3 regions of the Kitasatospora sp. NPDC057500 genome follow, and region 2 is predicted to be linked to each of the others. Evidence: riboswitches for the same ligand, from Rfam matches in the RefSeq annotation. Region 2 holds a riboswitch; each other region holds the start of a gene.
The links. Region 2 has a riboswitch for cobalamin ahead of ACFU74_RS29155 (HoxN/HupN/NixA family nickel/cobalt transporter). Riboswitches for the same ligand answer to the same signal wherever they lie in the genome.
Positions count from the first base shown of each region.

Region 1: linked by a shared signal. The riboswitch ahead of ACFU74_RS10175 (hypothetical protein) and the one ahead of ACFU74_RS29155 (HoxN/HupN/NixA family nickel/cobalt transporter) in region 2 are both predicted to bind cobalamin.
Region 3: linked by a shared signal. The riboswitch ahead of ACFU74_RS31640 (cobalamin biosynthesis protein) and the one ahead of ACFU74_RS29155 (HoxN/HupN/NixA family nickel/cobalt transporter) in region 2 are both predicted to bind cobalamin.

Region 1 is NZ_JBHVER010000032.1:45,834-50,930, reverse strand. It holds gene ACFU74_RS10185 (ATP-grasp domain-containing protein) at 1-453, opposite strand, end outside; gene ACFU74_RS10180 (cysteine synthase family protein) at 450-1,472, opposite strand; gene ACFU74_RS10175 (hypothetical protein) at 1,469-2,368, opposite strand; cobalamin riboswitch at 2,569-2,724, opposite strand; gene ACFU74_RS10170 (ferric reductase-like transmembrane domain-containing protein) at 3,008-3,994, shown strand; gene hisD (histidinol dehydrogenase) at 4,131-5,097, opposite strand, start outside.
Region 2 is NZ_JBHVER010000181.1:7,728-12,824, reverse strand. It holds gene ACFU74_RS29165 (hypothetical protein) at 1-1,476, opposite strand, end outside; gene ACFU74_RS29160 (ArsR/SmtB family transcription factor) at 1,529-1,903, opposite strand; cobalamin riboswitch at 1,986-2,179, shown strand; gene ACFU74_RS29155 (HoxN/HupN/NixA family nickel/cobalt transporter) at 2,209-3,351, shown strand; gene ACFU74_RS29150 (hypothetical protein) at 3,362-3,745, shown strand; gene ACFU74_RS29145 (M24 family metallopeptidase) at 3,875-4,981, shown strand; gene efp (elongation factor P) at 5,047-5,097, shown strand, end outside.
Region 3 is NZ_JBHVER010000222.1:7,105-12,201, reverse strand. It holds gene ACFU74_RS31650 (hypothetical protein) at 1-1,244, opposite strand, end outside; gene ACFU74_RS31645 (alpha/beta hydrolase family protein) at 1,625-2,740, opposite strand; cobalamin riboswitch at 2,908-3,120, shown strand; gene ACFU74_RS31640 (cobalamin biosynthesis protein) at 3,150-4,136, shown strand; gene ACFU74_RS31635 (cobyric acid synthase) at 4,133-5,097, shown strand, end outside.

The sequences.
Region 1 (5,097 bases), on a different contig from region 2:
CTTGAGGACGGCGGGCAGGCCGGGCTCCTTGAGGAGTGCCGCCACCGCCTCCGGGCCGGCTCCGGTGACCGGCACCGCCCGGCCGCGGCTCAGCCCGGCCTCGCACAGCCGGCGGCGCACCGCCGACTTGTCGCGGGTCAGCCGCAGTACGGCCGGGTCGAGACCGGGCAGGCCGAGCCGTTCGGCGAGTTCGGCGGCGACCAGCGTCCAGGTGTCGGTGGAGCTGATCAGGCCGCGCGGCCGGGGGGAGCGCTCCAGCAGCGCGGTGAGCCCGTCCACGTCGAAGGTGTCGGTCTCCACGACGTCCAGCGCGTGCGCCGGCAGCCGTTCCAACTCGTAGGCGTAGTAGGACCGGTCGCGGGTGAGCAGGGTCAGCCGCTCGCCGAGCGCGTCGGCGGCCCGCACCAGGTGGCCGAGGCCGAAGGTGAGCGATTCCAGGCAGACGACGCTCATGCCGCCCGCTCGTTCCCGTGCGGGGGGCACGCGGTGCGCCGCCAGGCCATCGTGGACCAGGGCATGGACATCTCCTCGGGGGCGGAGACCTCGACCGGTTTCAGCGCGGCCGGGTCGGGGGCTTCGGCGTGCCGGGCGAAGACGCGCTCGACGTAGCGGTGGCCGGTGTCGGCACCGATCACCAGGTGCAGGCGGTCGGGGTGGCGGCGCTTCTCGTAGCACGCGGCCAGGTAGCCGGCCCCGGTGGACAGCCCGGCGAAGACGGCGTGGTCGCGCAGCAGGGCGACGGTGCCCGCCATGGCGTGGGTGAAGTCCAGCCAGTGGATGCCGTCGTAGAGGTGGTGGCGGACGTTGTCGAAGGCGATGGACGAGCCGATCCCGGCGATGATCGCCTCCGGGTCGTGGTGTCCCTGGCTGCCGAAGGTGACGCTGCCGAAGGGCTGTACGCCGACCAGTCGCACCGACGGGTCGAAGGCGCGCAGCCGGGTCGCCACCCCGCCGGTCGAGGCACCGGAGCCGACGCCGCCGACGACGGTCAGCGCGGCGCCGGGGAAGGCGGCCGTGATCCGGTCGGCGACCTCGTGGTAGCCGAGGTAGTGGACGTCGTCGTGGTACTGCCGCATCCAGTGCCAGTCCGGGTGCGCGGCGAGCAGCTCGCGCACCCGCCGCACCCGCAGCTCCTGGTCCAGTTTGAGGTCGCGGGAGGGCACGACCTGCTCCACGGCGGCGCCGAGGATCTCCAACTGGGCGCGGGTGGTGGCGTCGACGGTGGTGGAGGCGACGATGTGGCAGCGCATGCCGTGCCGGTGGCAGGCGAGCGCCAGCGCGTAGGCGTAGATGCCGCTGGAACTGTCCACCAGGGTCTGCCCGGGGCGGACGGTGCCGCGCTCCAGCAGGTGGCGGACGGCGGCGAGCGCCGAGTAGATCTTCATCGACTCGAACCGGACCAGCACGAGGCCGTCGGCGAGCCGGACGAGATCGGGGACCTTCAGGGCGTCGGCGATGTGGGGGTGTATCACCTGTAGCCTCCTTGGGCGAAGGAACACTGGTGGCCGAGCGAGTGGAAGAACGCGGACAGGTCCGACTTGAGCGCGGCGTCGGGGCGTCCGGGGAGCAGGTAGCCGATCAGGCAGCCGGTGTGGGCGACGAAGATCCCGTCGGCGCCGAACTCCTCGCGGTGGGTGAGCAGCGCGTCGAACGTGGCCTTGGGGAGCACCTGTTGGGAGAGCGCGGCGCTCACCGTGGCCGTCCGCGCGACGGCGGCCGGGTCGCCCGCGGCGAAGCCCTTCAGCAGGCCGGCCAGGCAGCGCCGGTACTCCTCGCCGTGGCGCCGGTAGTGCCCGAGCAGCAGGTCGGTGACGGCGGCGGTGTCCACCGTCCCGGGCTCGGTGATGTACGCGGTGTGGAAGCCGATGTCGGTGCCCAGCCGCCGCACCACCCGGTGCCGGCCGCTCAGGTGCAGGGCGAACTCGTCGAGGAAGACGCTGTCGGCCCGCTCGATCTCGCGCAGCACGGCGAGCACCACCCCGGTGTCGTACGGCAGCGCGAAGATCCGGAACAGGCAGCGCAGCGTCGCCACGATGTCGGCGGTCGAACTCGCCATCCCCACCCCGACGGTGAGGTCGGAGTGCACGCACCAGCGGCCCGGCGGCAGGGTCAGCCCGAAGCGCTCCAGGAACAGCCGGGCCGCCGTCGCGGCCTTCGTCCCGAGCGGCAGCGGGCCCGGCGGGTCCGTCCCCGGGGTGAAGTGCACCCAGGAGTGGCGGTCGACGGGGAACGACACCACCGCGATGTCGGGGCGGGAGGATGCGCACAGCGGTCCCTGGTACAGCTCGCCCAGGGTGCCGTGGCAGACACCGGAGACCGTGCCGCCCGGCGGCGGGGCGGGCCGGGCCCCTCCGGTGGGGGTCACCATCGCGCCGGTCGGCGCCCGGTGCGGGCGGGTGGAACTCGCGCGGTCACGGACACGTCCTCCTCCTCGTTCCGAGCCCCGCGTCACGACCCGGAGGAGGAGGGCACGGCGCGTCGTCGCACGCCGCGCAGCCGTCCGTACCGCCGACCCAGTCCACGAGGTCACCGTGCACAGCCCGCACGTGGGGGTGCGGGCGCAGCGGCAGGTCTTCGGACTCGTGGGCCGGTGCGCCGGGGACGGCACACACCTACCGGCCGTCGCTTCCCGGGCCGGGGCGGAGCCAGGCCCAGTGCTGTTGACGGCTTTCGTTCCCACTCACCGCTGCGGGACAGTCCCGGTTTCCCACCGGGTTCCCTCTTGCGTCGCGCCGCCGAAGTCCGGTCGGTCGGGAGGCGCGAACCGGCTGCGGGCATCAGCATACGGGGGCGTGCGCTCCGGTGGCAGGGCACGTGCGGACGGTTGTCCGAATGCCGTCGTTCGGCGGGCCGGGGCGTCGGGACGCTGCGGCGGAAGGGCCGTCGGTCCACGTGTCACTCTGGCCGGATACGGGCTCGGCAAGCCGGAACCCCTCCGCCACACTTGTTCGACCCATCGTCTGCTGTACACCGTCAAGCGGTGTCCCGCCGTTCCGGAAGGTCCACGATGCTGCCTGAGACGACACCGGGGGTCGACGGTCCGGACGCCCGGCCCGCCGCCGGGAGGCGGCCCGCCGAACGCATCGCCCTCCGCGCCGACCTGCGGGCCGCGCTGCCCGACGCGAGCGCGGCGGTCGGCGTCACCGCGGCGGTGTTCGTGCTGCTGTACGTCCGGATGGAGGCGGGCACCTCGGCGACGGTCGGGGTCATGCCGTTCATGGACGACGCCGGCACGTACTGGATGTACCTGCTGAGCCAGGCGTTCGGCTGGTCGGGGCTGCTGTGGGCCTGGGGGACGGTGGTGCTCGGGCTGCTGCTGTCCGGGCCGCGGCCCGGCCGGCTGCCGGTCGCCCGGCAGACCCTGGAGCGCTGGCACCGCACGACGAGCCTGACCACGACGGCCCTGATGTTCGCGCACGCGCTGATGTTCGCGGCCGAACTCGTGCGCTACGAGGCCGAGTCGGCGTGGGGCGACCGGCTCTGGTCGGGGTTCGCCGACACCTTCGTGCCCGGCTGGTACGACTCCGGCACCGGCCGGATCGCCATCCCGCTCGGGCAGGGTGCGCTCTACCTGGCCGTGCCGCTCGGCCTGCTGTTCTACGTGCGGCACCGGTTCGGGCCGAACACCTGGCGCCGACTGCACCGCTTCGTGCTCGTCGTCTACGTGCTGAGCGTCTGGCACACCCTGCTCTACGGGACCAACGTGTGGTTCGGCGAGTGGCCGCGCACCGTCCTGTGGCTGCTTCAAGTCCCGCTCGCCGTCCTGCTGTTGGTCCGTCTGATGCGGCCGGCCCGGCGGGCCGAGCGGCTGGGGGCGCCGGGGCGCGGCGGAGTCCGGTCGCTGCCGGCCTGGGTGGCGCGGGCGCTCGGACGGGTGGCCGTGGCGGCCGTCGTGGTCGGCCTGATCGCGGTGGCGGCGTCCCGTCACGACGGCGGGCGGGCGCGTCCGCCGGCGCCGCCGGCCTCGGCCGGGCAGGCCGACGGCACCGGGTGAGCCGCCGTCCGCGTGGGCGCCGCCGACCGGCGGGCCGGCGCGCGAGCCGGTTCGGCGGGCTCGGTTCGACGGGCCCGGACGTGCACGCTCGGCCGGCCCGGCCGAGGACGCGTAGGGCGGGGGAGCCGTTGGACGGTCAGGCGCGGTCCGCACCCGCGTAGTGGTCGGTCCACGCCAGCGGGGCGCCGGCGTACTTGGCGGCACGGACGTCGCCCGAGCGGGCGTGCCCCTCGAAGAGCTCGACGCGGGCGGCGCGGCCGCACAACTCCCCGAGCGCGGCTGACGACTTCGGGTCGCGGACCTCCTGGTACGTGACGGTGCGCAGGTACATGCCCACCCACAGCCCGCCGGTGTAGCGGGCCGCGCCGCGGGTCGGCAGGACGTGGTTGGTGCCGATGACCTTGTCCCCGTAGGACACGCAGGTGCCCTCTCCGAGGAAGAGGGCGCCGTAGGTGTGCATCCTGTCCAGGGCCTCGCGGGGGTTCTCGGTGAGGACCTGGACGTGCTCGTAGGCGAAGGCGTCGGCGATGCGGTAGGCCTCGTCGAGGTCCTCGGCCAGGATGATCTGGCCGTGGTCGCGCCAGGCGGGGCCGGCGATGTCGCCGGTCCCCAGCCCGGGCAGGATCTCCTCGATGTGCCGCTGCACGGCGGTGGCGACCCGTTCGCTGGTGGTGACCAGGACGGCGGGCGAGTCCGGGCCGTGCTCGGCCTGCGAGAGCAGGTCGACCGCCGCGATGAACGGGTCGGCCGTGTCGTCGGCGACGACGAGGATCTCGGTCGGACCGGCGAACAGGTCGATGCCGACCTCGCCGAACAGTTGGCGCTTGGCCTCGGCCACGTAGGCGTTGCCGGGGCCGGCCAGCATGTCGACGGGCGTCATGGTCCCGGTGCCGACGCTCATCGCGGCGATGGCCTGGACACCACCGAGGATGTGGATCTCGTCCGCGCCGGCGAGGTGCATCGCGGCGACGGTGGCGGCGGGAATCTCGCCGCGGATCGGCGGGGTGCAGGCGACCACGCGCGGGACGCCGGCCGCCTTGGCGGTCACGACGGTCATGTGCGCGGAGGCGGTCAGCGGGTAGCGGCCGCCGGGGACGTACGCG
Region 2 (5,097 bases):
CAGCAGGTGGTGGGCCGGGCCGAGGGCGGCCGCGGCGACGGCGAGGCCGGGGAGTTCGGCGGCGGTGGCGGCGAGCCAGCGCTCGGCGGGCTGCTCGGCGTCGGTCTCGGTGCGGGCCAGGACCTCGGCGGTGTGCCGCAGGGCGAGGCGGGGCTCGTCGGCGGCGACCGCGTGGAACCCGCGCGGGGCGTGGTGGCCGGGGCCGACGGGGTAGCGGCGCAGGTGAACGTCGGTGCCCTCGCCGGTGGCCACGATGTCGTAGGCGGTGGGCGGTTCGGCGGCGAGCGGGACCGGTCGGGGGTAGGGCAGGGGCTGGGGGTCGTCGGGCGGTTCCTCGATGCCGGGCAGGTAGGAGAGCAGGAGGTCGCGCAGCACCCGGGCGGACTCCCCGCGCCGGCCGAGCGAGCGGTCGGTGATCGGGCGCAGGGCGGCAGGGTCCTGGCCGGCCATCGCCCGTTCGAGCTGGCCGAGCAGGTCGCCGTCGGGGTCGAGGGCCGGGGCGGCCTGGCCGAAGGCGTAGCTGGGGGAGCGGGGGTCGAGTTCGGCGGCCCCGGTGGCGACCAGCAGGGTGCGGCGTTCGAGGGCGGCGCCGTAGAAGGTGACCGAGCCGTGGTCGCCGATCACGCAGTCGGCGGCGATCAGGGTGGCCTGCCAGCCCTGGTGCGGCGGGACCAGCCGCAGGCCGGAGCGTTCGGCGGCGGCGAGCAGGGCGCGCGGGTCGTGCCGGGCCCAGACGTTGGGGTGCAGGACGACGGCGACGGTGTACTCGTCGGCGGGCAGTTGTCCGACCAGCCGCAGCGGCAGGCCGGGGTGGCGGCCGAGTAACGAGTGCTCGCTCCAGGTGGAGTTGACCACGACGAGGCGGCGGCCGTCGACGGCGCCGAGGGCGGCCCGGTGGCCGTCGCGGGCGGCGAGGCCGGCGAGCATCCGGTCGAAGCAGGGGTCGCCGACCTCGCGGGCGCGGGGCAGCGCCTCGGGGCAGGCGGCCCGCAGGCGTTCGAACTGTTCGCGGTGGGAGAGGCCGATGACGGCGGGGAAGACCCGTCCGCGGTGGGTGAGTTCGCGCCGGGAGAGGCCGGCGGCGGTCACCGTGTCGCCGGTGGACTCGGGTACCAGGCGGTTGTAGCCGGCGCCGTGCGGCAGGACGACCAGGGGTGCGCGCAGCCGGTGCATCGAGGCGTGGACGGCGCAGGCGACGGCGAGGTCGAACGGCCGGCGGACGGCGTCGCGCCAGGGCAGCACGGTGAGGCCGGGCTGGGCGCGGAGGTAGTCGTCGAGGCCGGCGGCGAACGCGGAGCCGGGGTTGACGGTGACGGCGATGCCGATGCCGTCCTGCTCGCGCAGCAGGGTGAGGACGTCCAGGACCCGGGTGGCGGAGGTGAGGGTGCGGGCCACCGCGAGGACGCGGGCCCGGACGGGCCGGGTGTCCCAGCGGTCGTCGTCGGGCCGGGTCCGGAGCCGGCGGCGGTTCAGCACACCATGATCGTACTGAACGGGTTCCGTCCTGGCGCGATGTCCGGACGGGGGGTCAGCCGGCCGCCACGGCGGGCGCGTCACCGGCGCACTGGTCGAGCAGGGGGCGCAGGGTGGCGTCCACGAGCCGGTAGCGCACCACGCGCCCCTCCTTCTCGCCCGCCACCACCCCGGCCGTCCGGAGCAGGCGCAGCGCCTGGGAGACGGCGGGGTCGCGCATGCCGGTGGCGACGGCGAGGTCGGTGACGGCGAGCGGGCCGGTGCGGTGCAGGGCGAGCAGGAGGGCGAGCCTGCCGGGGTCGGCGAGCAGGGCGAACCGGTCGGCCCAGGCGCGGACGTGGGCGGTGTCCCCGATCGCGGCGATGGCCTCGCAGACCCGGTGGCCGTCGATGGTGCGGTGGCCCGCGCGGTCGGCCGGTACGAGATGCATACGGCCCATTCTGGCAGGCGGGAGGTTGTGATCCTGAACACCTGCGTAGGTGCGCAGCCTTGCATGGGTCGCCCCGGGCCCCTACGGTGTTGCCCGCCGTGGTGCTCGGGAAGACCGGTGACGGACCCTCAGGGGTCCCAGTCCGGAGCGGCCCTCGCCACTGTGATCGGGGGAGAGTGTCCGTACCCACGACGCCACTGGGCGCCTCGCGCGCTTGGGAAGGCGGGTACGGGAGCCCCGTCAGCCAGGAGACCGGCCGCGGCATCTCACGAAGTCATTCCACGAGGTGCTGGAGCGTGATCCGCATGACCCTGCCCGAAACCGCCGCCGCCGCGGCGCCGCCCGCCGCCCTGCCCGCCTTCCGCTGGCGCCGTGAGGACACCGTCCGCACCGCCGGACTGATGGCCGTGATCCTCGCCATGCACGTGGTGGCGTTCGGCACGCTGATCTTCCTGGTCGCACCGGAGGAGTACGCGGTGGGCACCCAGGTCTTCGGGGTGGGCCTGGGCATCACCGCCTACACCCTCGGCATGCGGCACGCCTTCGACGCCGACCACATCGCGGTGATCGACAACACCACCCGCAAGCTGATGGCGGACGGCAAGCGCCCCGTCTCGGTGGGCTTCTGGTTCGCCCTCGGCCACTCCTCGATGGTGGTGCTGATGGCCGCCCTGGTGGCGGGCGGTGCCCAGCTGGCCAACACCCTGATGGACGACGACTCCACCACCCACCAGTGGCTGGGCGTGGTCGGCACCTCGGCCTCCGGCGTCTTCCTCTACCTGATCGGCGCGCTCAACCTGGCCGCGCTGTTCGGCATCCTCAGGGTGTTCCGCTCGATGCGGGCCGACCGGTTCGACGAGGCCGAGCTGGAGGAGCACCTGAACTCCCGCGGCCTGCTGGCCCGCGTCCTGAACCGGGCCACCCGCTCGATCACCCGGCCCGGCCAGATGTTCCCGGTCGGCATGGTGCTGGGCCTGGGCTTCGACACCGCGACCGAGGTCACCCTGATGGTGATGGCCGGCTCCGGCGCCGCCTCCGGCCTGCCCTGGTACGCGATCGTCTGCCTGCCGCTGCTGTTCGCGGCCGGCATGAGCCTGTTCGACACCCTGGACGGCACCTTCATGAACTTCGCCTACCAGTGGGCGTTCTCCAACCCGGTCCGCAAGGTGTACTACAACCTGACCATCACCGGCCTGTCCATCGCGGTCGCCTTCATCATCGGCACCATCGAACTGGTCGGCGTCCTCCACGAGAAGCTCGACCTCACCGACCCGGTGACCGGCTGGATCGCCGAGATCTCCCTGGACAACGTCGGCTACGCGATCGTCGGCCTCTTCGTGGTCGTCTGGGCCGCCGCCATCGCCTACTGGCGCCTCGCCGGCGTGGAGAAGAAGTGGACCCCCGGGCCCACCGGCGGCGCGGAGCAGGTGCCTGCACGCAAGCTGTAGGGTCGGTCACATGTCGTTTGCCGATGGGGAGTTCGCCGATCACCTGGCGGCGCACGAGGGCGGGCGCCGGATGCCGGCGCCGCTCGCGGCGGTACTCGTCAACCTCCCGTTGGGGGTGGTCGGCGTGCTCCCGTACTGGTTCACCTGGAGGTTCCTCTCCGACTTCGTGTTCGCCCGGTTCGGCTGGACCACCGCTGATCCGTACAACACGAACGACGGTGCGGGACTGGCGCTCGTCGTGGCGCTGGTGCCCCTCCTCCCGTACCTGCTGGCCGCCGCCGTCGTGAACCGGCTCGCGGCGCGTCGATGGGGTTCCGGCGGGGCGCGATTCTGGCTGCTGCTGCTGGCGGCCCAGCTCGGGCCGGCGGTGGTTTGGACGAACCTGGCCGGCTGACCCGCGGGACGGGTGGCCCGGGGCGAAGGCCGAACGGATCACGGTGGTCCGGTCCGGTCGGGCCGGTGCGGCGGCCCGGGTGGGGGCGTTCGGCGGGCGGATCGGGGGGCGGGTTCGTAGGCTCGACGCATGGCTGATGCGTACGCGGGCCGCCGGGAGCGGTTGCGGGAGCACTGCGGTGCGTCCGGGGCCGACGCGGCGCTGATCACCCGGGCGGCGAACGTGCGGTACCTCACCGGGTGCCCGCCGTGCGGGGCGACGCTGCTGCTGACCCGGGACCGGGCGGTGCTGGCGCTGCCGGACGACCTGCCGCCGGACGACACCGGGGAGCACCTGATCGCCCCCGACGTCACCCGGCTGCCGGTGCCGGCCGGGACGGACACCGCGCTGGCCGCGGCCTCCGCCGTGGCGCGGCTGGGGGCGACCGGGCTCGCGGTGGAGGAGCACGACCTGACGGTCACCCGGCACCGGGCGGTGGCCGGGCTGGCCGAGGGGGTGCGGCTGGCGGACGTCGGCCAGGCGGTCGAGCGGCTGCGGGTGGTCAAGGACGAGCACGAGATCGCCGACCTGCGGATCGCCGCCGAGATCGCCGACCAGGCGCTCGGAGAGCTGCTGGAGTCGATCCTGGTCGGCCGCACCGAACGGCACCTGGCGATGGAGCTGGAGCGCCGGATGATCGACCACGGCGCGGACCGGGCGGCCTTCCCGGTCTCGGTCGGCACCGGCAGCCACTCCGGCCAGCAGGCGCACCAGCCCACCGACCGGCGGGTGGAGGAGGGCGACTTCCTGACCGTGGTGCTCGGCGCGCGCTACCGCGGCTACGGGGTCTCCACCGCCCGGACCTTCGTGATCGGGGCGGCCCCCGCGCCCTGGCAGGTGGAGCTGCACCGGCTGGTCTTCCGAGCCCAGCGGGCCGGGCGGGAGGCGCTCGGGCCGGGGGTCGAACAGTGCGTGCCCGACCAGGCCGCGCGGGACATCCTCCGGGCCGCCGGTCACACCGAGAGCTCGCCGCACCCGGTCGGCCACGGCATCGGGCTGGAGATCCGGGAGGCCCCGCGCCTCGGCCCCGCGGACATGGGTAAACTGGACAGCCGCGTACCGGTCACCGTCGGCCCGGGGGTCCACCTCCCGGGGCGGGGCGGGGTCCGGATCGAGGACACGCTCGTCGTGCGCCCCCTGGACGAGGGCGGACCCGAGCTGCTCACCATCACCACCAAGGAGCTCCTCGCCCTGTGACGCAGGTGTGCCACAGGACGCGTCCCTTGGTTCCTTGACAGCTATATCCAGGAGTAAGTGCGCCCGTGGCTTCCACGAACGATCTCAAGAACGGCATGGTCCTCAAGCTGGAGGGC
Region 3 (5,097 bases), on a different contig from region 2:
GCGGTCAGCACCGAGGCCGCCCGCGGGTGCCCGGACTGCCGGGCCCGGGCGAACAGCCGCACCGGGTCGCCGGCCGAGGCGCCCTCGACGTGGCCGACGAGCAGTTCCGTTTCACCGTGGTCGAGCACGGCCGCGGCGGTGTCCACCCAGAGCCAGGCAGCGTCCTCCGCGCCCAGCACGTCGGCCGGGGAGACCCCCTCGTCCGAGCGCTCGGCCAGCCAGAGCAGCGCGTAGGGGCGCAGCACCGCCTCGTCGACGGCCGCCCGGACGGCCTGCTCGGCGGTCACGCCGGCCACCCGCAGCGCCTCGAAGGCCAGGCCGCGCACCAGCGCGTCCTCGCCCTGCGCGGCCTCCAGCAGCTCGGCCACCGCCCGGTCGGCCGGGCGGGCGGCCAGCCAGGCCCGGTACTCGGCGCGGGCCGGTCCGGGCGAGTAGTCGGCGCAGGCGCTCAGCAGCTCCAGCGCACTCTGCTCGATGTGGCCGGCGGCGGTCTGCGCGACGGTGCAGATCTCCTCCAGCTTGGCCCGCACCGCCCAGTGCCCGAGCGGGGAGAGCTCGGCCGCGTTGTCCCGGCGGGCCAGTGCGCCGACGGCCGCCAGGCCGTCCAGCATCCAGTCCAGGACGGCGGCGACGTCGGCGGGCGCGGCCGGGGTGTCGATCTGCGGCTCGCGGCAGGTGCCGCGGACGGCGGAGACGGCGGAGGCCGCGTGCGGGACGGGCGAGAGGCCGAAGGCGCCCTCGCCGCCGCCGACCCGGCGCTCGTCCAGGCCGCGCCTGAGCAGCTCCAGCAGCTCGACGTCGGCCACCGGGCCGTCCACCAGGTGGAGGAAGGAGAGCAGCTGCGGCGCCTGGTCGACGGCCTGCCCGGCGAGCACCGCGAAGACGCCGCGCAGGGCGGCGGGCGGCACCGGGGCGAGCAGCGTCCAGGCGTCGAACAGGGCCGACCAGCCGCGGACCACCGCCTCGTCGTCGTGCTCCCAGGCGTGCAGGCGCCAGCCGGGGCCGGCACCGCCGTCCCGGGCCTCGACCAGGCCGACCAGCAGGGCCTGGCCCCACGCCTTGGCGGCGGCGCCCACCGTCATGGCGAGGGCGCGGCCGGCGGCGCGGGCGTCGTCGGGGAGCAGCTCGCCGCGCTTGTCGACCTCGTCGAGATCGCCGGCCCAGCGGGCGATCCGGACGGCGTCGACCAGCATGCGGCGGGCCAGCGGGGCGAGTTCGGCGGGGGCCGGGAAGCCCTCCGGCACGGGGACCCGGCCACGGCCGGGTGCGGGGGCGGGGCCTCGTCGGCGGGGTACGCCCGGGGCCCCCGGCCTGGCGCCGGCGGGGCGGTGGGCCGTCCCGGGGAGACGGGTCACCGTCGCACCGGTACCGATCGTCGGCGGGAGCGGGGCATCACGGTCGCGCGGATTCCGAGACGTCACGTCGAGCAGTCTTCCCCTTGTACCGGCCATCTGTCACATCCGGTTGTCCGCGCGGGGCGGGCGGGGGGCGCGGGGGGCTCGACAAGATCGGGCAACAGAGGCCAAACCGGCTGGCTTGATCTTTGTGGCGGGTCCATGCCAGGTGGAACCGGGTGTGCCGCGGGTTCCGGACGCGACGGGGGTGAGTGCGGGGCGTAAGGGGGTCAGCAGAACGGGGTGAGCCAGCGGCGCAGGGTCTCGGCGTAGCGGTCCGGGGCGGTGTTCCAGAGGGCCGCGTGGTCACCCCCGGGGAAGGCCTGGAGGTTGACGACGTCCGGGCGGCGGCGGGCGAGGCGCTCGGCGGCGGCGAACGGGGCCACCGGGTCGTCGGGGCCGTGCAGCACCAGGGTGGGCACGCGCAGGTCGGCGCCCTCGGCGAGGCGGGCGAAGTCGGCCAGATCCACGCCGGTGCGGCCCTGGGCGGCGAGCGCGCCGAGTTCGGCGGCCGCGCCCCGGAAGCCGGAGCGGGCGGTGGCCCGGCGGGCGGTGGCCGGCCAGTCCAGCACCGGCGAGTCCAGGACCAGGCTGCTGATCGAGGAGGCGAGGTCCGAGCGGGCGGCGGTGTGCAGGGCCATCGTGGCGCCGAGCGACCAGCCGTAGAGGACGACCCGGCCCGCGCCGGCGTCCAGGGCGGTGCGCACCGCCGCCTCGACGTCCCGCCACTCCGTCTCGCCGAAGTGGCCGAGGCCGTCCGGGGAGGCCGGGGCGCCCGCGTCGCCGCGGTAGGTGACGGCCAGCGCGGGCAGGCCGAGGCGTTGCAGCTCCGGGAGGACCGGCAGGGTCTGCGACCGGTCGGCGTCGGGGCCGTGCACCAGGACCACCCAGGTGCCGCGCTTGCCGTCCAGGCGCCAGGCGGGCATCGCGCCCAGCTCGCCCTCCACGGCGGTGTCGGCGAACGGCAGGCCGAGCGCCCGGGCCGGGTCTCCGAGGTGGACGCGCGGGGTGAAGCGGACCTCGGTGCCGGGGGCGAGGGTGCCGTGGTCGGCGCGCACCAGGCGCCGGGTGACGTCTTTCCCGTCGAGGTCGAGGACCTCCTCGACCACCGCGTGGCCGTCCTCGCCCCACTCGACGGCCCAGCGGCCCGGGCGCTCGCTCGCCTCGGTGCGGGTGAAGGTGGCCCGACCGGCGCCGAGAGCGCGCACCAGCACCGGGCCGGTCCGGGCGCGGTCCCTCCCGGCCGGGCGGACCATCCGCTCGGACGCCCGGCGGCCGATCACCAGGACGGCGGCCCCGGTGCCGACGGCGGCGGCCGCCACGGTGGCCGCGATTCCCCAACGCATACTCGCTCCCCGCTGCTCGGTGTCTGGCTCGGTCTCTGGACCCACCCCTCAGTCCACTCGCGCGGGCGGGGGGAAGCCAGCAGGACACGGCCGTCCGGGTAGTTCCGGGAGGAAAGTCACACAGGTCCGCCGGGGTGGCCCGGCGTGTGACCAACACCCTCCACGACCTCGGTTGACTCCCGGTTCGGGCCCGTGATGGGATCCTTCAGCCAATACGGAGGCATGCAGAGGAAGCCGGTGCGAGTCCGGCGCGGTCCCGCCACTGTCACCGGGGAGCACGACCGGAACACGCCACGGCGGGCCGTCAGAAGCCGCTGGAAGGCCCGGATCGCGCGTCCGACCCGGAAGCCAGGAGACTCTCGCCCCCGGTTCGTCGATCCAGGGCGCGGACCCTGAGTGAGGACACGCGATGCTGCGCCCTGCCGTGCGCCCGCTGGGCCGGGCCGCCGCCTTCGGCGCCGGCGCCGTCGCCGGCTACCTGGCCGACGCCCGGTTCGCCGACCCGCGCCGCGGCCACCCGGTGGCCGGCTTCGGCTCCGCCGCCGGCCGGCTGGAGCGCCTCCTGTGGCGCGACCACCGCGCCGCCGGAACCGCCTTCACCGCCCTGGCCGTGGGCACGGTCGCGGCCGGCGCGCTCGCCGCCGACCGGCTGCTGGCCCGCCGTCCGATCGGCCGGGCCGCCCTGGCCGCCGCCGCGACCTGGACCGTGCTCGGCGGCACCTCGCTGACCCGGGAGGCCCGCACCGTCGGCCGCTCGCTGGCGGCGGGCGACCTGACGGCGGCCCGGGAGCGGCTGCCGCACCTGTGCGGACGCGACCCGAGCACGCTGGACGAGCAGCAGCTGGCCCGCGCGGTCGTCGAGTCGGTGGCCGAGAACACCGCCGACGCCGTGGTCAACGCCCTGGTCTGGGGCGGTGTCGCCGGCACGCCCGGCCTGCTGGCGTTCCGCGCGGTGAACACCCTGGACGCGATGGTCGGTCACCGCTCCCCCCGCTACGCCCGGTTCGGCTGGGCCTCGGCGCGGCTGGACGACCTGGCCGGCTGGCCGGGCGCGCGGCTGACCGCACTGCTGGCGGTGGCCGCCGCCCCCGAACCGCGCACCGCCTGGCGGGTCTGGCGGCGCGACGGCTCGGCGCACCCCAGCCCGAACGCCGGTCAGGCCGAGTCCGCCTTCGCGGGCGCGGTGGGCGTGCGCCTCGGCGGGACGCTGAGGTACGGCGCGAGGGTGGAGCACCGTCCCGTGCTGGGCGGGGAGCTGCGGCCGGTCGGGGTCGACGACATCGAACGCGCCTGTGTGCTCTCCCGGCGGGTGAGCGCGCTGGCCCTGGGTACGACCGTCGCCGGGCACCTGCTGCTCCGGGCGGCACTGATCAGGAATCGGAGGGGTGGGGCATGAGCAAGGCGCTGCTGGTCGCCGGGACGACCTCGGACGCCGGCAAGAGCGTGGTCACCGCGGGCATCTGCCGCTGGCTGGCCCGGCAGGGCGTCGCGGTCGCGCCGTTCAAGGCGCAGAACATGTCGCTGAACTCCTTCGTCACCGCCGACGGCGCCGAGATCGGCCGCGCGCAGGCGATGCAGGCGCAGGCGGCCCGGGTGGAGCCGGAGGCGGCGATGAACCCGGTGCTGCTCAAGCCGGGCGCCGACGGCCGCAGCCAGGTGGTGCTGCTGGGCCGGCCGGTCGCCGAGGTCGGCGCGCTGGACTACCGCGAGCGCAAGCCGGTGCTGCTGGAGCGCGCCCTGGAGTGCCTGGCGGACCTGCGCCGGCGCTTCGACGTGGTGGTCTGCGAGGGCGCGGGATCGCCCGCCGAGATCAACCTGCGCGACCGCGACATCGCCAACATGGGCCTGGCCACCGCCGCCGGGCTGCCGGTCGTCGTGGTCGGCGACATCGACCGCGGTGGCGTCTTCGCGGCGATGTACGGGACGCTGGCACTGCTGTCGGCGGAGGACCAGCGGCACGTGGCGGGCTGGTTCGTCAACAAGTTCCGCGGCGACGCGCGGCTGCTCGCCCCCGGCCTGGAGATGCTGCGCGAGCTGACCGGCCGTCCGGTGCTCGGCACCCTGCCGATGCTGGCGGACCTGTGGCTGGACGCCGAGGACTCGCTCGACCTGTCCACCGTCGTCGACCGGACGGCCGCGCGCGGCCCGCTCGGCGCGGACGTGCTGCGGGTGGCGGTGCTGCGCTTCCCCCGGCTGTCCAACTTCACCGACCTGGACGCCCTCGCCCAGGAGCCCGGGGTGCTGGTCCGCTGGGCCACCCGCCCGGAGGAGCTGGCCGACGCCGACCTCGTCGTGCTGCCCGGCACCCGGGCCACCGTCGCGGACCTCGCCTGGCTGCGCGAGCGCGGCCTGGAACC